2 regions of the Bacillus sp. ISL-35 genome follow, and region 1 is predicted to be linked to the other one. Evidence: predicted binding sites of a transcription regulator. Region 1 holds the regulator's gene; the other holds the start of a gene.
What was found. Region 1 encodes LexA, which represses DNA repair genes until DNA is damaged. Its sites were predicted from a motif close to CGAACATATGTTCG; they were not measured.
Positions count from the first base shown of each region.

Region 1 (11,125 bases):
AAAAAGGTTTGCATAGTAAACAATGGCTTTACCTGGATGCAGCATTTTCCTGAAGGAAAACGCCATTCCGTCACAACCATGTTCAATGCCCAGGGAGAGGTTGTTCAGTGGTATATCGACATTTGCCTTCGAAATGGGGTTGAAAACAACCGCCCCTATTGGGATGACCTGTTTCTGGATATTATCATATTGCCTGGTGGGGAAATATTCTATAAAGATCATGATGAACTGGAAGAAGCATTTTCGACAGGAATGATCAATGAGGATTTATATCAAATCGCAATAACCGAGGCCGAGCAAATTAAGAAACAAATAGAAGCAAATGAATTTAAATTGTTTCAATTGACCAGGATCCATAAAGAGTATTTTGACAGGAAGGATTGAGACCTACTCGAGAAAAATTTAAGGGATGATAAACTCTATTATGTTCGTAAAAACATATAGTTACAGCATTAAGCCAGAGCGGGAAAAAGACTACCTTGAGATTCAAGTGAAAGCCGAGCAAATTTATTCACGTTTCACCAATAAACAGACTTTTTACTTACAAAGCAAGGAAGACAGTTCAAAGTGGATGGAGATGCATATCTATCAGGATGAAAAAAGCTATACTGACAGTATTCATGCAGTTGACCAGCAGCCAGAAATCAAGGAAATGTATAAGCATTTTCTCGAAGTCATAACTTCAGAGGAAGAATTAACAGAAGATAGTTATAACATCAGGAATTTAACATGAAATTAAATCAATATGGGGTTATTTAATTAGCAATTAGTGATGACAAATAAGGAGTGTTATATATGTGTGGGATTAGAAACTAAGAATTTTGTCAGGGATATGAATTTACCAAGGGACCGCCATGAAATTTTAAAAAAAGCAACAGCAGACTTAACTAGTGATGAAAATGTAAGAGCCATTTATCTTGGTGGGTCATTGGCAAAAGGAAACTATGATAACTATTCAGATATAGATCTACATATCATTGTTGAGGATGCCAGTCTGGTAGATTTTATTCGATATAAAAGGCAGCGCGCTTTGAATTGGGGAAATGTATTATTTTTTGAAGACAGTCACCCGGATTCACCAGTTGTGGTCGCACACTTTGATTCCTTTGTTAAAGCTGATACTTGGTATAAAACGGCAGGTCAAATACAACCTTCTATCTGGTTAAAAGGCTTGGAGGTTTTATATGACCCGAAAGATATTCTAAAAGATGTTTTCGAGGAATCTTCCAAGATTGCATTTGTGATAGATGCAGAAGCTGTAGATTTTTGGAAAGGTAAGATACTGGCTTTTTACCATGAAACATACCGGGCTGCAATGCGGAAAGAGTGGTACTATGCATTGGCAAATCTGGACAGGGTCAGATGGTTGATTGCTGACGGCTGGTATATGGAAGCCGGAAACCATCTGGATTCTGCATATGGTGTTTGGTCTAAAGTTGAAGGTGAAAGAAGTTTGTTGAACGACCAGCAATTATCGTTGCTGGCCAAATGGAATTGTAAAAGAGAAACGGAAGAAATTTTAGCTGCATTATCGATAATGTATCCAGAAGTAATGAGATTGTATACAGTTCTACATAAAAAGGCAGGACTGGAAGCGGATGAAGAACGTTTCAGGGAAATCATTGAAATGGTGTTATGATTGTTCCTTCACTGATTGATCATCCAATGATAAGCGCTAAAAATCAGGGATAATAATCTAACTCTGCAGTATCTTTGAATAATACGATTGAGGGGATTAAATGAAAAAGCTTGCTATTATAACAATGATGATTCTAATTGTTGTTTTGACTGGCTGCAGTTCGAATTTTCAACCGGAATTAACCAGGGTCGATGTGCAAAAACTAACAAAGGATGGCATGAAAGACGGTGAGGAGAGAATAATTGCCTCAAAAAATGAGCTGCAAACAATTGAGCAATCATTCGATAAAATCAAATGGTCCCCAAAGACGAAGCCTGAAATGGCAAGGAAAGAAGATGTATTGGCGATTTTCTTCATCCAGGAAGAGAAAAATATGCCTGAGAGCTTGGATGAATACCGAATCTGGTTTGAGGGAGAGTCTGCAACCATAATCAGCAACAAGGAAAATGAAGGGTATGGAAGATTAACCGATAAAACTGAAGTTCGTGACCTAAGATCAGCCTTGCTGCTAGGTGAATAATTAGTGCCATACAAAAGAAAAAGTGCCAATACGGGCACTTTTTTCAGCTTACTGCACTAAATGCCGGAGGATATTCTATTTTTCCTTCTAAACCATTCAATGAGCCCTGCTCAAGCTCAATTGCCATGAACACTTCGTCTGGTACTGGAAAGGGAGCTTGGATACCGAAGTTTTTCGAGGGCTGAAACCCGAATTTGGGGTAAAAATTCTTATGGCCGAGTACGAATACATGTTGATATCCTAAAGACTTGCATTTTTTCAGGCCTTCCGTGACGAGTGCTGAACCGATTCCGCTATTTTGATATTCTGGATTCACGGCCATGGGAGCGAGACCGATGGTTGGAATCATTCCTTGATTTGTAACAAGACTGATGATGCTAAAAAGAATGTGCCCGATGATTTTTCCATTCTCGTCAACAGCTACCAGGCTTAAGTCAGGAATGAAATGTTCAGAATCCCTGATCAGGTCAACCAAACGGGCTTCATTTTCACCCTTTTCAAAAGCCACTTGATTTAGAACCCTGATACCATGGATATCGTGCATTTCTTCCGGGCGAATAATATAATCAACGCTATTCATATTTCTTATACTCCCTCCATACCATATTTGAAGTTTTGGATTTGGAATCAGAAAATCCCCTGTAATAACGCTTTTCACTTTCACCTGATATTGAGTCGATATCATTTAGAAACATAACTAGAAACTCTCTGTCTTTGTTGATTTCCTCTTCTGTTTGAGTGTAGTCCCTGCCATTTTTAACACTGATCGCTAAGTCTGTATAACGGTCTGCTAGTTGATCCCACATTGTCCCTAACATTGAGATCTTTCCATTCATCATATGGTACTGTCTGCTCAGATTAGACAGTTCACCTAGATGACTGGCAAACGTGAATTCGCCATCTTCTTCATTCAGGATCTTTATCCATATAGTCGGATCGGCATCGTTTTCCAGCAGAAAGATAGAATCCCGTACAGTACGCTGGAATTCAAGTCCTGCTTCCTTTTCCATGTCGGAAATTTTGTTATATTGATAGATATTGAGTAAAATCAATGCTGCGAGAACGAATATAATAAGGTATTTAGACTTTTTCGCCTTCATAAATTTACTCCTTTGGTTAAAGTCTGAATTAATAATAGCAGAAAATTCCAAAAGAGTAATCAGAATTTTTACCAGAATGAATTCTTTCACTTCCAGCACTTTTTTCTGTTATGATTAAAGCTGGCTTTTGGCCAGAATCAATTTTCAAGGAGAACCTGAATGACAAAAAATCTTCCATTTACCATCACTAAAAATGATACATTCTTTGATTTATTAGGAGATTACATTGGTGATGTTTTTTATGATATTTTGCCTGAAAAGGGCTATGAATTGCGCGATGAACAGATATATATGGCTTTCCAGGTGGAACAGGCCTTTAAGAACAAAGGGATTGTGTTTGCGGAAGCAGGTGTGGGGACAGGAAAAACCTTCGTTTACCTGATCTACGCAATCCTCTACGCTCGTTATATGGGGAAGCCTGCGATTGTATCCTGTTCAGATGAAACGCTGATCGAACAGCTTGTCAAAGAGGGCGGAGATATTGAGAAACTAGAGCAGGCATTGGGACTCAAAGTGGACGTCCGGCTGGCGAAAGCAAGGGAGCAATATGTATGTGTCAAGAAGCTTGATGAGCTTTCCAACACTTCTGACGACATTGAAATCCTTGATGTCCATGACCAGCTGCCTGATTTTATTTTTGATGAAGGCATTTCCATGAATTCGTTCAGCCGCTATGGTGATCGAAAGGAATATCCTTGGGTCACCAATGAAAAATGGTCCCAGATGGCGTGGGATCCGCTCCAGCAATGCTCAACATGCAGCTGGCGCCATCGCTGCGGACAAACATTGAATCGTGATTACTATCGACATGCCGGAGACTTGATTATTTGCTCGCATGATTTTTACATGGAGCATGTCTGGACGAAAGAATCTCGCAAAAGAGAGGGCCAGATGCCATTGCTGCCAGAAGCAAGCACCGTCATTTTTGATGAAGGCCATTTGCTTGAATTCGCAGCGCAAAAAGGCTTGACATACAGATTTAATTCGCAAACGCTGACGACTGTGTTAACAGGTTATATGCATCAGGATGTCAGGGAGGAATCTCTCTATTTAATCGAGGATATTATAGAACTGCATGATTCATGGTTCGACCTGCTGGTTGAAAACTCAACTGCTGTTGAGGGTTCGAATCGAAAAGAAGTTGCGAAGCATCCTGCCATCAGGAAGACAGCTGAAACTTTGGAAAAGAAGGTCAGCGAATTAATGGACCAGCTTGTTTTTGACGCAGAAATGTTCTTGATTGATGAATACCATTTAAAAATCATGGAAGAGTACCTCGAGTTTTTTGCGTATGGTCTAGCGATCTTCCTGAAGAACGACGAAGGGATTTTCTGGCTTGAAGAGAATGAAGTTCAGTCTTCACTCGTCATCATGCCCCGTTTGGTAGAGGACATTTTGAAAAAAGAAGTTTTTGCACAGAATATCCCGTTCGTTTTTTCATCAGCTACTTTATCACAGGCAGGGGACTTCAACTATATAGCTAAGAGTCTCGGAATCGAAAAATATTCTTCCTTCACGGTGGCATCACCGTTTGATTATCAAGAACAAATGGAAATTAAAGTGCATGTTCAGGATGCTGAAAATCAAAAATGGGAGAAGATAGGTGAGGACTTGAGCACTGCAAATGGAAGCTCCCTGGTTTTGTTTTCTTCCATGCAGGAAATGGAAAGGTTCAGAAAATGGTCCGAACAACAGGAATGGGATTTTGCCATTTTATTTGAAGGCGACCGGGAGATCAGTGAAACCGTAAAAGACTTCCAGAATGTCAAAAGCACTGTACTCTGCTCATACAGTTTATGGGAAGGTCTTGATGTTCCAGGTGAATCATTGACCCAGGTCATTATCGCTTCATTGCCATTCCCGCCTCATGACCCGGTATTCCAGGCAAAACGCAAGCATGCGGCCAACCCTGAAGCAGAAGTAGACGTTCCATACATGCTGCTTCGATTAAGACAGGGAATCGGCCGGTTGATCAGGAGCAGCCAGGACCAGGGTATCGTCCATTTATGGCTTACTGGTAAGCAAAAAGCAGAATTTATGGAAGAAATAACTGGGGTGCTTCCTGTTAGAGACATTCATTAAGATAGAAAAAAATCCCGAAAGCTACAAGCCTTTCGGGATTTTTTTGCGGTAATTAGTCTCTGCAGCCGCACTTTCTATTATCGCGGTCACGATCATTCTCATCCTGAGCACCAGCAACCAGATCATTGATGATGCAGCGACGGACAGCACGGCAAAGGTCATCGAAATCAATTGTCGCCCTTACCTGGTTGTTGTTGCGGTTAGGGTAAAAAACTCCTGCTACATCGTTGTTATTTCGATTGGATCCCATTCGAAATTCAACTCCTTTCCATCAAAAAAATACTTACACGATATCTTATTCGGAAAGGGACAAGTTGTCAGGGTTTGTACCTATTTTTGAAAACGAATGTGCTCTTCTCATAGAACCTTTAAAGAATGAAAGTTTAATAGAACGAAAAAAAGCAAGCGGAGGCCGCTTGCTTTTTAGTGCATATGACGATAGACGCCAATGACTTTCCCAAGAATCGATACATTCCGAAGGATAATCGGTTCCATTGACGAATTTTCAGGCTGAAGCCTGAAATAGTCCTTCTCCTTGAAGAAGCGTTTAACAGTTGCTTCGTCATCCTCTGTCATGGCTACGACAATGTCTCCATTATTGGCAGTCTTTTGCTGCTTGACGATTACATAATCTCCATCAAGGATACCAGCCTCTATCATACTGTCACCCATGATTTCCAGCATGAAAACCTGCTCATCATGAGGAACAAGCCGATCTGGAAGCGGGAAGTATTCTTCTACATTCTCAATTGCGGTGATCGGCATACCGGCTGTTACTTTACCGACAACAGGCACGTTGACAACATTATATTTAGGGATACGGGTTTCCTCTTCAATTTCCAGTATTTCAATTGCACGCGGTTTTGTTGGGTCGCGTCTGATCAGTCCTTTGCTTTCAAGCCTTGCAAGGTGGCCGTGTACCGTAGAACTTGATGCCAGTCCAACTGCTTCACCAATTTCACGTACGGATGGCGGATATCCTTTTTTCTTGACTTCACCTTTTATGAATTCAAATATATCTTGTTGCCGCTTTGATAACTTTGTCATATTCACGCACCTCGTATATTTTCTTGTCCTAATTATACCATGTCTATTTAATAGATACAAACATAAGTTCGAATTTTGAGTTGACACAAAACAAATGTTCGTATTATAATAAAAATTAAATAGGCGAACATATATTCGTTAGGGAGTGTCGATTATGAAAAAACTATGGGAAAACTATTCTTACGCTTTAATTCTTCTTGCTGTCAGCCTGATTTTTTCACTCGTGGCAAAAGCACAATTAAATAACGATGATGCATACATAACTGTTACTATAGAAGAAGGGCAATCACTGTGGGAGGTTGCTGAGACATACGCCAGTGAACATCATTTGTCGAAAAATGAATTCGTGAGCTGGGTAGAAAAAGAAAATGCGATCGTAGGAGAAAAGGTTTTTCCAGGAGATGAACTTGTCATCCCGGTAAAAGCGGAATATGTAGAACCTACCCAAATTGCCGGAGCAGAAAGATAATTTGTACATAGAATAAGGTGACAGCATGAAAGCGATTATTTATTGCCGGGTAAGTACCACGAAGGAAACACAGGAAACATCGCTTGCCAGGCAGGAGGAAGAATTGCTCCGCCTTGCAGAAGACTATGGATTTGAAGTGATGAGCATCATCAAGGAACAAGCCAGCGGGTATGACCTTGAAAGGGACGGGATACTGGAACTGCTGGAGTTGATCAAGGACAAGTCAGTCAGTGCCGTTTTGATTCAGGATGAGACCAGACTTGGCAGGGGGAATGCCAAGGTTGCGATTCTCCATTGCATCCTCAAGGAGAACGTTAAGTTATACAGCATCTCGCACAGCGGGGAACTCCAACTTTCTGAATCGGATTCCATGGTCCTCCAGATTGTCAGTATGGTAGAAGAATATCAGAGGAAGATCCATAACATAAAGATTAAACGCGGAATGAAACGTGCGGTAGAACATGGATACAAGCCTCAGCGCAATCTGAAAAACCAGGGCGAGCATTCCGGCAGGGAACGTAAAGACATGCCGATTGCGGAGATTGTCAGGCTGCGGAATAATGGCCTTACTTTTGCTGAAATTGCCGCTACCCTAAAAGGATTTGGCTACAATGTATCCAAGGCAACAGTGAATCGACGATATCTTGAGTATATAGAAACAGATGAGGAATAAGGCTCCTTTCTTGTAAAACCCAAAAAAATTTAGTAAGATGTCATTTGACGTAATTTTTTACAAAGGAGCTTTACAATGCTATCAAGTGATAAAATTGCTAGAATCAACGAACTGGCAAGGAAAGCAAAAACATCGAAGCTGAATGAAGAGGAAGCAAAGGAACAGACAAAGCTTCGCGCCGAGTATCTCCAGTCATTCCGTTCTTCTATGCTCAACACACTAAAGGGAGTTACCATTGTCGATCCTGAGGGAAATGATGTGACACCTGAAAAATTAAAAGAAGAAAAAATGAAGAATAAACTTCATTAATATATTTAATTTGGAATACATGAGAGAATGTATTCCATTTTTATTTTACCAGCAAGACAGATAAAACAACTGAAATAGAATGTTTTATACGACTTCTAAAGTGGAAAATCAGCACTGAGGCCAATTAAAACTCATAGCTTCGAAGTTGTATTCCGTCTTCATCTAAACTGTTCGCTTACATAAGTACAGCGAGTATGTGTCAAAATAAATAACAATACGGCCTTTTCTGTCTCCTTCAGGCATAATTTGTTGTATAATAATTTCTCTCGCTATAATATTAAGGATGTAGCCAGTACCTATAGAAAGGATGTATTTCATGTTTAAAGAAATTGATATGCTATCAATTGATTCCATTCGTACTTTATCAATTGATGCGATTGAAAAAGCAAATTCAGGCCACCCGGGCATGCCGATGGGGGCAGCACCGATGGCTTACACATTATGGACTCGTTATATGAACATCAACCCTAAGAATCCAGAATGGTTCAACCGCGACCGTTTTGTCTTGTCTGCCGGCCATGGTTCTATGCTGCTGTATAGCTTGTTGCACCTTGCAGGTTATGATTTATCAATGGAAGATATTAAGCAATTCCGTCAGTGGGGAAGCAAGACACCAGGACATCCTGAGTTTGGACACACTGCCGGTGTGGACGCAACAACTGGACCGCTTGGCCAGGGAATTGCCATGGCAGTTGGTATGGCAATGGCTGAACAGCATCTAGCTGCTGTCTATAACAAGGATAACTATAATATCGTTGATCACTATACATATAGCATTTGCGGTGATGGCGATTTAATGGAAGGCGTTTCTGCTGAAGCAGCATCCCTTGCGGCTCACCTGAAATTGGGCAAGATGATTGTCCTTTACGATTCAAATGATATATCACTCGACGGCGACCTTAATAAGTCGTTCTCTGAAAGCATTGAAGGCCGTTTCAAGGCGTACGGATGGCAATATATCCGCGTTGAAGATGGAAACAACCTGGAAGAAATCGCAAGAGCGATCGAGGAAGCAAAAACAGATTCAGATCGTCCGACAATGATTGAAGTTAAGACAATCATCGGATATGGATCACCGAACCTCTCTGGTAAATCAGATGTTCACGGAGCTCCGCTTGGCGCTGATGAATTGAAGCTGACTAAGGAAGCTTACAAGTGGACATTTGAAGAAGACTTCCATGTACCAAGTGAAGTTTATGATCACTTCAAACAGCAAATCGCTGATAAAGGTGAACAAACAGAACAAGCATGGAATGAACAATTGTCTCAATATAAGAGTGAGTATCCAGAACTAGGTGCCCAGCTTGAAAAAGCTATGAAGGGTGAGTTAGTAGAGGGATGGGATAAGGACATTCCAGTATACGAAGAAGGCAAGAGCCTTGCCAGCCGTGCATCTTCTGGTGAAGCACTTAACGGCATTGCGAAAAACCTTCCTTACTTGATCGGCGGATCTGCTGACCTTGCTGGTTCAAACAAAACAATGATCAAGGGAACAGGTGACTTCTTCCCAGGTTCATTCGAAGGCCGCAACATCTGGTTCGGCGTACGTGAATTCGCAATGGGAGCAGCTATGAACGGTATGGCACTTCACGGCGGCCTGAAGGTGTTCGGCGGAACATTCTTCGTATTCTCTGATTACCTAAAGCCGGCAATCAGACTTGCTGCATTAATGGGATTGCCTGTAACCTATGTGTTCACACATGACAGCATAGCGGTTGGGGAAGATGGTCCAACGCACGAGCCTGTAGAACAGCTTGCCGGACTTCGAGCAATGCCAAACTTGTCAGTGATTCGTCCTGCAGATGGCAACGAAACAGCAGCAGCATGGAAGCTGGCAATAGAATCAACTAAGAATCCTACAGCTCTAGTGCTGACTCGCCAAAACTTGCCGACAATCAAGAATACGGACAAGAATGCTTACGAGGGCGTATCAAAAGGTGCTTACGTCATTTCTCCAGCTGGGAAAGAAACAGCTGATGCTATGATCCTTGCAGCTGGTTCAGAAGTCGGCCTTGCTGTAAAAGCACAGGAAGCTCTTGCTTCAGAAGGCATCGATGTGGCTGTTGTCAGCATGCCTGCATGGGATCGCTTCGAGCAGCAATCAAAGGAATACAAAGAAAGTGTCATTCCAAAGTCTGTCAAAAAGCGTCTTGGAATCGAAATGGGCTCTTCACTAGGATGGCACCGTTATGTTGGCGATGAGGGAGAAGTCCTTGCGATCGATACATTTGGTGCATCAGCTCCAGGTGAAAAGATCATGGAAGAGTATGGATTCTCTGTCAACAATGTAGTCGCTCGCGTAAAAGCATTGATCGAACAAAACTAAAATTATCTTGATAAAAGAGCACGTAACCATTAATGGTTGCGTGCTCTTTTTGGTTTGGAAAATATTAGTAAGGATTTATGTTAAAATCAATTTGGCTTGATATCGAACAATTAGCTCGATCGCAAGAGCATAACTGTTATATATTTTTTTGTTTCTTTGCAACCATAAAGGGGTCGTCGTCGCCTAAAGAATAGAAAGATACAAGGAGGTGCTGCTTTTGGAACAGTCAGAACTGATGCTGCGAATCAGGAATGGTGATGAATCTGCTTTCGCTGAGTTATTGAATCCCCTGATTGAAAAAGCATATAAAACAAGTTACAGTATTGTCCGGTCAAAGGAAGAAGCAGAAGAAGTAGTCCAAAATGCAATGCTGGAAGCATATCGAAATATTATAGCTGGAAAAGAAATCATTTATTTCAACACCTGGTTTTACAAGCTAGTTTCACATCGCTCGATCGATAACATAAGAAAAAATGCAAGAATGAAAGAAACGGTAATTGAAATGGAAACGTTAAAAGATCACCGTGGAGTAATGGATAGTGTTCTTCAAGAGGAAATGCAATTCGAGATCAGTCAGGGCATCCAGTCACTCAAGAACGGGGATTATCGGAATGTATTGCTCCTTTACTACTATCAGGATTTCACCATTCAGGAAGTTTCTGAAATGCTAGGCATAAAAACTTCAACAGTCAAATCACATCTTCACAGGGCCAGGAAAGCACTTAAAAACCAGTTGATGGAAAATCAAATAATAGGGGTGAGCACTCAATGAAAAATGAGGACATGATGATCAAAAAGGAGCTAGAGGAAGAAATGAAGAAGATCGAGGTGCCATCATCACTATACGATTTTGCCAAGAATATTAAAGTGGAAGCAGAACCAAAGAAGGCCACTGTCAAGATGAGGAGAAATAGAAGGTTCCAATTTGCTGCCTCCGCAGTGATCACATTAGGGGTAATC
Region 1 is NZ_JAGGQK010000009.1:37,259-48,383, forward strand. It holds gene J7E38_RS13985 (ribonuclease FAU-1 family protein) at 1-384, shown strand, start outside; gene J7E38_RS13990 (hypothetical protein) at 425-733, shown strand; gene J7E38_RS13995 (nucleotidyltransferase domain-containing protein) at 800-1,639, shown strand; gene J7E38_RS14000 (hypothetical protein) at 1,740-2,159, shown strand; gene J7E38_RS14005 (GNAT family N-acetyltransferase) at 2,203-2,739, opposite strand; gene J7E38_RS14010 (hypothetical protein) at 2,732-3,259, opposite strand; gene J7E38_RS14015 (ATP-dependent DNA helicase) at 3,419-5,341, shown strand; gene J7E38_RS14020 (hypothetical protein) at 5,394-5,591, opposite strand; gene lexA (transcriptional repressor LexA) at 5,765-6,388, opposite strand; gene yneA (cell division suppressor protein YneA) at 6,543-6,857, shown strand; gene J7E38_RS14035 (YneB family resolvase-like protein) at 6,883-7,530, shown strand; gene J7E38_RS14040 (DUF896 domain-containing protein) at 7,606-7,839, shown strand; gene tkt (transketolase) at 8,156-10,165, shown strand; gene J7E38_RS14050 (RNA polymerase sigma factor) at 10,383-10,937, shown strand; gene J7E38_RS14055 (hypothetical protein) at 10,934-11,125, shown strand, end outside.

Region 2 (11,125 bases), on a different contig from region 1:
CACATTCCATCCATTTGTCCGACGTAATTGAAAGCTATAAAATTACCGAACAAAATGAGATTCAGCAATATGAATTGGAGTATGAAGATTTTGCGATTGGTATGCCATCAGAAATTGCGGAAGGTGAACATTTTGAGATGCAGGATGGCAAGTACCTTATTAAGAATATGGATAGAAGATTTAAGCACTTTGACCTCCGCGTCGGCAAAGTGAGGGCAAATCACACGTTTTTGCAAGGTAAGATCTCCTTTCCGCTTGCTCAGGCAATAAAACCTGGAACGAGAGTAAGGATAAAAGTAATGAAAATTAATGTTATTCAGCAAATGAAAGGAGTGAATATCCTTGAGCATGAAGAATGAAACATTAACAGAACAGGAACAGCAGGAGCTGTTGGAAAAATACGATCCTGAAGCTGCATCAAGGAAATTAAAAGGGATAATGGGCATGATTGCATTCATCTTGCTGCTGTCATTCTCACTATTCCAGTTATACACATCAATTTTTGGAGTATTGACTGCACAGTTGCAAAGATCCATCCATCTGGGCTTTGCGCTTGCACTGATTTTTATTTTATTTCCTGCCCGAAAAAAAGACCGTGTTCATCATAAAGTCGCCTGGTACGATATCCTATTAGCGATTATTGCGATTGCTGTTGGTGCTTATTGGCCGCTGATGATTGATGAACTAGTCAACAGGGTTGGCCGTCTGACCCCGGTTGATTTTTACATTGGGCTTGCTGCTGTTTTACTCGTCCTCGAAGCGACAAGGAGAACGGTAGGTCTGCCGATTACGATTATTGCGGTTCTGTTTTTGGGTTATGCATTGTATGGTCCATATATGCCGGGTTTCCTCGCACACAGAGGACTTGAACTTGACAGCTTGATCCAGACAATGTTTTTCACAACTGAAGGGATCCTAGGAACACCATTGGGGGTTTCTTCTACGTTTATCTTCTTATTCTTGTTATTTGGCGCGTTTCTAGTGAAAACAGGCGTTGGCCAATATTTTAACGATCTTGCTGTTTCCATTGCCGGAAAAAGAGTCGGCGGTCCTGCTAAAGTTGCGATTTTTTCTAGTGCCCTGCAAGGAACAATCAGCGGCAGTTCTGTAGCTAACGTTGTTACATCTGGCTCATTCACGATTCCGATGATGAAAAAGCTCGGATATCGTAAAGAATTTGCAGGTGCAGTAGAAGCAGCTGCTTCTACCGGTGGCCAGCTTATGCCGCCTATCATGGGTGCAGCTGCCTTCTTGATGGTAGAATTCATTGGCGGTGGCATCACTTACTGGGATATCGCTAAGGCTGCAGCAATTCCAGCGCTGCTTTATTTTACCGGGATTTGGATCATGACACATTTTGAAGCAAAAAGGGTCGGCCTGCGGGGATTGAAGGTTGAAGAAATGCCTGACCGCAAAGAAGTTATGGCTAAAATCTATTTGCTATTGCCAATATTGGCTGTCATTGTCCTGATGGTAAGCGGAATGAGTGTTATGAGAGCCGCTCTATGGAGTATTGTTATTACCGTTGTGGTTAGTGCGATAAAGAAAGAAACCCGGATTGGTTTCAGAGATGTAATTGATGCGCTTGTCGATGGGGCACGCACGGCGTTAGGTGTTGCGGCTGCAACTGCTGCTGCAGGGATCATTGTAGGGGTAGTGACGAAAACCGGCCTTGGCCTGAAGCTCGCCAATGGATTGTTGGATCTTGCCGGAGGACATTTACTCCTGACCCTGGCGTTTACAATGGTTGCATCCCTGGTGTTAGGAATGGGGTCACCGACAACAGCAAACTATGTCATTACGTCAACCATTGCAGCACCGGCCATCATTTTGCTGGGAGTACCTGATTTATCTGCACATTTATTTGTATTCTATTTCGGGATCATCGCTGATATTACACCTCCAGTAGCGCTGGCGGCTTTTGCGGCAGCTGGTGTGTCAGGCGGTGAACCAATAAAAACAGGGGTTAACTCAGCAAAGCTGGCAATAGCGGCGTTCATCATCCCTTATATGTTCGTATTGTCTCCAGAATTGTTAATGATTGATACAACATGGTATTACTTAATCTGGGTGGTGTTTACAGCACTTGCCGGCATGATGCTTATTGGTGCAGGTATTATTGGTTTCTGGCTGAGGAAATTGTTCTGGTACGAGAGAATAATTGGAGTTGTAAGCGGCTTAATGCTGATTTATCCTGAGAAAATTACGGATATAATCGGACTTGGTTCCTTTGTTCTACTCATTGCTTTGCAAATACTGATCAAGAGAAACAATACACCTGAGCCAAGTACAGTTAGTTAATTTTAAGAAGTCCTCATTCCGGGGGCTTCTTTTTTAACTGATTTTAAGGAAGTGCCGTTTTTCTGGCATGATGGATAGGATGTTTTCAACCTTGAATAAACGTTCCTCGTTTCTAAGAAAACAAAATGCTTTAAAGTAATTCCCCCTGATCTCTTTTACAATGATCCTTCGCTGTGTGATCTGGTTATCGACTGCAAAATAAATCATTTCAACAGGCTGGTTTTCTTTTAGTGATTTTTCCAAAAGAAAATTCATGTGTATTCACTCCTTATCTTTTAATAATTATATTATACCCGAACATTTGTTCTCTATTCAATTTTTTTGGAACGTTTGTTCGTTATTTTTTTTGAAAGGTAAATGGTGGTATAATTTGGAATGGAGGTGTGAAGGATGGAGAGTGAAATGCTTAGAATTTTTGATCAACATGGGACTTGCCTGGGAACAGCACCGAGGTCCGATGTCCATAAAGCTGGCCACTGGCATGAGACATTCCATTGCTGGTTTACAGAGCGGATAAACGGGGAGGACTTTCTTTATTTTCAAGTTCGGAGTTCCGCCAAGAAGGATTATTCCGGTTTGCTGGATATCACCGCAGCAGGGCATATTCTGGCGCATGAAACTCCTCTTGATGGCTTGAGGGAAGTAAAGGAAGAACTCGGAATCGACGTGACTGTTGAAGATTTACAATCTTTAGGTACCATCAAAGATTCACTAATCAGCCCAGAATTCATTGACCGAGAGCTATGCCATGTTTTCTTGTACAAGAAACATCAGCCTATTGAAAAATTCCAGCTTCAAAAGGATGAGGTCTCAGGGATCATGGTGGCAAGCATGACCGATTTTGAAGATCTATGGTTTGCCAAATCCAATGAAATAAGGCTCAAAGGTTTCATGGTAAGTGAGGAAGGCGAAAAGAAACCAAAAGAGATGCTGGTCTCCAAAAAGGATTTTGTACCTCATGAAGATGAGTATATTAATAGGATCATCCAAAGTATAAGAAATTCATAATCCAGAAAACTTTATGGGGAAAAATTATTGACTTTATACTGAATCCAGTATATATTAATTTATGTCCTCATTAAATAGGACAACTTAGAACGATTCCTTAGCTCAGCTGGGAGAGCGCTACCTTGACAGGGTAGAGGTCGCTGGTTCGAACCCAGTAGGAATCATACTTTTGAAAAAGCCTCCATCCCTTATATAACAGGGGATGGAGGCTTTTTTTGTTTTTTTTGCTAACATTTTTTGCTCATTTAACAGACAAGTAGGCGTAATTCAATCAGCCGCTACCTTATTAAAACTTATTGCCGTTTCCGTTCAAAAATGTTCAGTTAAGAACAATACTTAACAGAGCTTTTTTATTATTAGCTACTGATATTATACCTTCTTGCTGCTTCCCGTTAATTTAGAGTGATAATTTAATTTAACTTTGAAAAAAATAAGGATTAGGAAAGGAGGGATAGCAAATGCCTGTGAAAAAGTGGGTTACAGGATTGATTTTGTTTGTAGCTATGTTCACGGTTGTGACAACTATAGGGTTACATAGTGGTTTTGCCGAATCCGTTGCTGCAACTAAACCTATGGAGAATGCTAAAATGATTGAGGTAGAGTTGAATGATGATTATTTTAATCCTAAAGTTATCAACATTCCAAACGGAATCACTACAACCTTGATATTGAGAAACAAAGGGAAGAAAGAGCATACCTTTACAGTGGAAAAGCTGGGGATTGACATCGAGCTCCAGCCAGGAAAAGAAAAAAACATTTCTGTGAAACCAGAACAGAAGGGTACTTATGAATTGATATGCCGGTATCACTTCCAGGAAGGTATGGTTGGGAAAGTAAATGTTAATTAAAAAGCAGGGACAATAATGTACTGAGTACCCAAAAAGTTAGAGTGAAATCTAACTTTTTGGGTGTCCCATCCATGCTCCTTTTTTGTTTAAAATAGTAAGAGTAGTTCCACTTCTAATAATGATAAATATAATGTACGGTAAGCCATATATCATTTAAGATGAGGTGGAAAGTTGTATTTTTTTAAGCCTATTTCTAATGAAGTGCGTTTATCTAAACTGATATTCAAAAAACGCAAAAAAACGATGAAGCTCATTTTGGGGTCTTTTTTGGCCTGTATATCAGTTATGCTACAGGCAGCTGGAGGCTTTTTGCCAGGTATAGGATTATTTTTTAGTCCGCTCGCCACTGCACCTATTTTGTTATGTTCAATGTTTTCCATTCCACTTGGAGTAATGTCTTACTTGCTGACCATTATCTTGTTATTTATTCTGCAGCCAAGTGAATTAATTGTATTCGCCTTTACAACAGGACTGTTGGGACTGGGGATAGGAGCAGCATTTTGCTTATTTAGGAAGAGATTAAGCATTATTGCGGCAGGTACAATTTTTTTAATGCTGGGAATTATCATTCTGCTATTTATCTTCGACTTTCCCGTTTTAGGACCAGTTGTTTCAGATTCCTTTTCATTTCTTACAACCGCAGGGATCTTTTTATTTGCTTTCCTTTATAGCTGGTTATGGGTTGAAATTGCATTAAACATTTTTAAAAGATTAAAAAGGTTAATAATTTAGTGTCTGCCAAATCTCTCACTATTGCCTGGCAGATAAAGCCCTCAGAAATCAGAAAGGGTTCAAGATTCAAGGAATGATTTCAAAAATTGTACCCTGGTTAAAGTCAGTCACTTTCATCGAGCCATAAACCCCCAAAAATAATCTGGTTTGGTCCAGATTCGCTCCCAAACTAACATAATAGGCAGATTCAGTTCTAAAATTGTAGTCAGTTTCAATAATACTATAATCATTTAGTTTACAGTCTGGCCTTACCCTAGTATAAGCTAATACTCCTTTAACTGAAGTGGCCGATTCATCCTTGCGGGCTAAATCCGTAAACAAAACGCTTCCCGTTAAAGCCGGTATCCCTTTTCCCATATATGGATGGACTCCTGTAAGGGCAGTGCCGCCAAACTTATCTGGTCGTGGATCTTTATGATAATAACTAGTTAATGGCTGGATCCGCCTAACTGATGTTTCAATTGCTTCATCGTAATAAACAATGGTTTTCTTATCCGAATTCGAATTAGCAGAGCAGACATTCATAATCGAAGTAGGAAAAGCACCTTCCCAGCCACGCCAGCCAAAGTTAATATACATTTCCTGAGTGGTCCTGGAGTTCATTACAAGTTCAGGGACCGGTATCGGTCTATAATGAATGAATGAAAAAATCGATTCTGCCAAATCCTGTCCGACATTACCCACATATTTAATATAATGATTGTAATTCCTTTGAAATGATATCCCTGGTATATTGCGAACTCCTTTGGCAATCACCGTTAGTATTTCCTGGATTGGTGCAGGCAGTTCAGGAAAACGAGTAACTACGAGTAGATTATTGAAAGATGTATTTTTAACTACATCAATTTCAATTATTTTACCGGCGATTTCCATATCATCCTGACTCAAATTAAATGGATCATATCCTAAACCGCCATCTCCTGTTGTTAAAACCAGTTTTCCTGTTTCAGGTGAAAAGTTTAAGCTATTGACACCATTATGATTAAAAAAGGGCCTTCTTAAGTTCAGCAATGTTCGTCTTTTTTGAGGCTGTCCATTCGTTTGAAGAATCCATTCTTCTACTGTATCTATATGATCAAATTGAACTTCTCTATTAACCCATTTTCGATTTAGGGTGTTTGGGTCACAAGGGTCAGGCATAGAAGTATCAGGAAGTGCACCTTGCCCTTGTGACCCAGCTACTGAATAATGAAGATAGAATAGACCGTTGTAATAAAACTGGGGATGAAATGCAAGCCCTAATAATCCCCGTTCATCGTATCCACCACCTTGATCACCAAGTTTAAGGACTTGCGGTCGAATATCTAAAAAAGTTTTAATGTCTCCGTTACCTATATAAAAAATTTCTCCTATTTGGGTTGCAATAAATAATCTTTCAATTGAGTCTCCCGGTAAAAGGGCTGTTTTCATAACGGTGGGTAAATTGATCTTGCTTACAACTGGACGTAAACTTACCTTAACTTTTTCCAAGTAAATATTCACCTCAGCTTATTGTTTTCTTTTATAAGAATATGGTCAGGAATCCTCTAACAGTACCAGAATAGGGTCATGGATTAGGTTAAGGCTTTTCTCAGCTATAAAGCAGCAGAACCAGGTAAGTTAAGCGCATATGAGAAATTTGTTTGGCTGGGGCTTTTCCTCATTCCATTTCATTATTTTATAAATGCAGGTGGCCTATATAAGCTTTTCTGTGAGTGAATTGAGTGTGAACCATTATGAACGAGAAATCAGAAAAAATTCATCAGCATTTTCGGTTTTCTCCGCAAAGCTGTGATGAATGACTTATATACTGCTTTTTAGTTTTTGAAAATTTATCATTTCCCCTGAATGAATCAGTTATCAAAGGAAACCATTAAATTAGTACATTTTTTTGGAGGGAAATGATGAAAACTTCTGATTTGCTTGTTCAATGTTTAGAAACAGAAGGAGTAAGGTACGTATTTGGGATATTCGGCAAGGAAGTATTAGATCTAGCAGACTCGTTGTCCAGATCAACAGAAATCCAATATGTTCCTGTTCGCCACGAGCAAGGCGCAGCATTTATGGCAGATGTATATGGAAGGGTAGCGGGGAAACCTGGAGTTTGCCTGGCTACCCTGGGCCCTGGTGCCACAAATTTATTAACAGGAGTTGCAAGTGCCACATTGGATGGGTCACCTGTTGTAGCGATAACTGGACAAGCCGGAATGGAAAGACAGCATAAACAGTCTCATCAATTTATTGATATAGTAAAAATCTTTGAACCAGCAACGAAATGGTCCGTTCAAATTAAACAATCAGACACGGTCCCAGAAATTATCCATAACGCTTTTCGAAGAGCAGCAAGTGAAAAGCCTGGAGCAGTGCTGGTAGAGTTACCAGAGAACCTGGCTTCAGAGACAATTTCCAGAAAAGCTATGCCTAAAAGAACTGCACCAAGTGTCGTCCCATCGATGGAGGAAATTAATGAAACAGAAGCAGTTCTTAAAAAGTGTCAAAAACCTTTTATCCTGATTGGAAACGGCGTAATTAGGCAAGGAGCTAGCGAAGCATTCCAAAGCTTTGCTGAACTGCTTAAAGTACCAGTGGCAAACAGCTTTATGTCCAAAGGGGTCTTACCAAAAAATCATCCTCTTAACTACTTTACCTTTGGATTCAAAGACCATGATTTAGTACCAGAGGGAATAGCGGAGGCAGACTTACTGATTGTGATAGGTTTCGATCTGATTGAAAGCCTCCCGAAAAACTGGAATAAAAACAAAGTTCCGGTTGTGCATATTCATTCTCAAGAAGCAGAGTATGATGAATATTATCCAGTTCGCAGTCAATTAACCGGTGAGTTGAATCAAATCTTTAAGCTATTAAAAAATCGGGAAATTGTTTCTAAAGAATGGGTCCCCGCCAATAGTCTTAAAGAGAGGATTTTGCAAGAAAGTCAAGTCTCCTGGAATGAAGAAACGATAAGTAAACAGCCACTAACGACCAGAAATATTCTCCATATAATCGAAAAGCACACTGACGAAAACACCATCATATTATCTGATGTTGGCGAACACAAAATGAAAATAGCACGTCACTTCCAACCTGATAGGCCAGGGCAATTAATCATTTCAAATGGACTTGCATCCATGGGAATCGCGTTGCCAGGATCAATAGGGGCAAAATTGGCTGCGCCAAATAAAAATGTAATATGTATAACAGGAGACGGAGGACTCCTGATGAACGTGGCGGAAATCGAAACAGCAAAAAGATTAGGGTTAGCTTTTGTGATCATTTGTCTGAATGATTCGATGCTGAAGATTGAAAAACAGATGATGGAAAAGCAGTTTGGCCACAGTTATGGTGTGAATTTCAGCAATCCAAATTTTGTTCAACTGGCAGGTAGCTTTGGGGTCAAGGGTGTTAGGGTGAATAACCTTATTGAGCTTGACAATCTTCTTGCACATGAAATTTCTTCCCAGGAAGGAATTGTATTAATTGATGTACCAATCAGTGAGTAAGGCATTAAGGGTTATTAAGGATACGGACCGGGCTTATTGAATAGGATTAAGTCAAGCTCTAGAACTGCTGGATCGGCTGCTTTTGCGAAAAATATTCTTTCAATATTGATTAGGTCATGAATAAATAAGCGCTTGGGTGGTCCCTGAGCGCACTTTCTTATATATAAAATGCTGAGATTAACGGGCGACAATCTTAGTATCCGTTTTGCAGGGTTTTGTGAATCAATATCTATGTAATGGAAAACTAACTGGCTTGGCGTTTTAGTTTCATTTCACGGATGCTTCATGTGATGAGGTGGATCCTGTGCAGGCTGAAGATCGGCAACCCATTGGAATCCTAATAGACTGCCTGATAACAGATAAACTGCGAGCAAAACAAAAAAGATTGCTGGTTTGATAATATCCTTTAATGAATTAATCGTTGAGGAATTAGCTAGCAGGATTTTAAAAAGGAATAAAGCAGAAAGTGTAATCGTTAAAAAAATATTAATCATGATATGTGACTTTTCAGGTAAAAGCATTTCACCTAGCATAGCCCCCATCATGCCGCCCATAATACCGGACATAAGTCCCTCGATTGAGGAGATAGTATTGAAAAAAACTCCTAAAATGCACCCACTGGCAGCTCCAATCAACATTGAAAGTACAGTGGAAATAAAAAGGTCGCCACGATAAACAGTTCCAAGCAGAATGCCGGATGTTAACCCTATATTCATTCCTATGTACATTGAGATAATCATCCCGCTCATGCCAGACAACCTCACCCTGTTGCGGCGAATCAATATAATGGATACAAGTAAAGCAGCTGAAAGAGTGAAAAATACAAAAGCATTGAAAATGAACATGGACTGTCCTCCTTTTCACCATCATATGAGATAGGAGGTAAGACCATGCAGATTTATCGACAGTCTTAAAGGAAAATCATTGAGATTGATCTAAGTACATAAAGCTAATCGAAATAAAGCTGAACAAGCCTTTAGTTTATATCCTTGAACTAACTGTAGGAAAATCGACCACTCAAGAAGATGAGGCATCCCTGTAGTCAGGAATGCCTCTTGTTTTATTGGTTAAAAAAGCACCTGCAATGATCATAGTTGCTTAATTTTAACTTACCCGGTTAATTTTGGCCATTTTTTATGACGAATGACCTGATAAATGGACAGTCCATCACTGTAATTTTCGTTTCCATAATCAACTGGCACCAATGAAAAAGTCGCAAGCCAGACAGAGAAATAGGAATAGCGGACAAAAATCGTGTGAGGTTCAAGTATGTTTTGTGAAATGAGCAGGTTTAATACTAGTACGGATCCGAGATTAAAAATAACTCCTCCGGCATGTACAAGAAAGTGGGTGAGCCGGTTATTCCATTTTAATTGTTCATATTCACAAAAGGCATCTAAAAAATACATGCTATTTAAGATGAATGGGCCTTTTTTAAAAATTTGTCTTCCTCTTCCAAGTGAAAAACTGAATTTGCCGCCAAACAGCCATGCGAAGAAGGAATGGCCTAATTCATGGACGAGTGAAACGATAGGATATATCAATAGAAGGGCAAATAGAAAACCTATAAAATCTGAAAAGCCGAACATGAAGTCAGAACCTCCTTCTTTGTATTTTGAATTGTCGATGTACAAGTTATACCCGGGCGATATGATCATAAACGAACCTGGAAACTGAAAAATATGACATATCATCCTTATTATTGTCAGTGAATGGAAATATAAAACAATTCCGCCTATACCCCTTTCTGGGAGTAAGAATAGGATAATACTGAACAAAAATACAGGAGGCGAAATTATGTCCGGAAAAAAAGCAGGCAAGGAGATCCACGTCGATCATCTCACCATCCATGCCAAAGATGTAAAAATCGTTCACGATAGGTCAAGAGAACACCATGAGGAAAGGAGACACCCTTTAGATTTTTTTGGTCCTAGAAGAAGGATAGAACGGAAAATGGATGATGAGCATCATAGGAAAGATGAAAGCAGTTCTGAAGGGGGACATGAAGAAAGGCGCAGAGGTTTTAGGTGGTTTTAGGAGGTTGAATTTGGCCTTCAATGAAGCATGATTGTGTCCTTTAGTGGGGACCCTTGGTAGAGTAAGCTGATAAAATGTAAAATAACTTTCTTCAATATAAAACAGCCTGCAAGCTTTGATCGCTGCAGGCTGTTATCTTTTTTAAGCCGTTTTAAGCTGGTGCATCAAGTTCGTCTTCTTCAACCCGCTTCTCATAGTGTTCCACATCTTTGCGAGCGTTGAAGCGGTCAGCTTTTTCCAGTGTGACTGTAATATTGTAGTCTGGAATGCCGGCATACTTCTCATAACGGCCTCTTGGCAGCAGGAAGTTTCCTTCCGGGAAGTGGACTTGGACATTACCACGGGAAATGTCAACGAATTTCGCCCTTCCCTGGAAAACACCAAAGCCATTATACAGAACTATTCCTTCACCTTCAGCGATGCTAAGGTCCTGTGCATCCTCAGCATTCATAAGGACATCATAGCGCCCAGCACCGTTAAGAGGATCGACTTCATTATAGACCATTGAATTGAACTGTTTTCCCCGGCGGGAGGTGACGATGAATTGTCCTTCCTTTTTGCCTAGTTCTGGGATGTCAACTGAGATCAGGTTCCCTCTGCCATCCGAAGTAGGGCAGATGCCATCCTCACATAACCAGGCGCCGCCCCATTGGAAAACGTCTCCCGCTTTTTTCAGGTGTTGGATTCCGTCATAATTAGGATTCGCCAGGGCGATTTCAT
Region 2 is NZ_JAGGQK010000002.1:268,466-279,590, forward strand. It holds gene J7E38_RS04545 (DUF1850 domain-containing protein) at 1-359, shown strand, start outside; gene J7E38_RS04550 (TRAP transporter permease) at 349-2,301, shown strand; gene J7E38_RS04555 (WYL domain-containing protein) at 2,335-2,556, opposite strand; gene J7E38_RS04560 (NUDIX hydrolase) at 2,692-3,309, shown strand; tRNA gene J7E38_RS04565 (tRNA-Val) at 3,401-3,473, shown strand; gene J7E38_RS04570 (cupredoxin domain-containing protein) at 3,768-4,157, shown strand; gene J7E38_RS04575 (hypothetical protein) at 4,329-4,889, shown strand; gene J7E38_RS04580 (PQQ-dependent sugar dehydrogenase) at 4,956-6,359, opposite strand; gene J7E38_RS04585 (acetolactate synthase large subunit) at 6,773-8,368, shown strand; gene J7E38_RS04590 (hypothetical protein) at 8,641-9,213, opposite strand; gene J7E38_RS04595 (hypothetical protein) at 9,478-9,957, opposite strand; gene J7E38_RS04600 (hypothetical protein) at 10,166-10,405, shown strand; gene J7E38_RS04605 (FdhF/YdeP family oxidoreductase) at 10,557-11,125, opposite strand, start outside.
Region 2: a site for LexA is predicted at 2,596-2,609, ahead of J7E38_RS04555 (WYL domain-containing protein). Genes of this name have one in related genera too.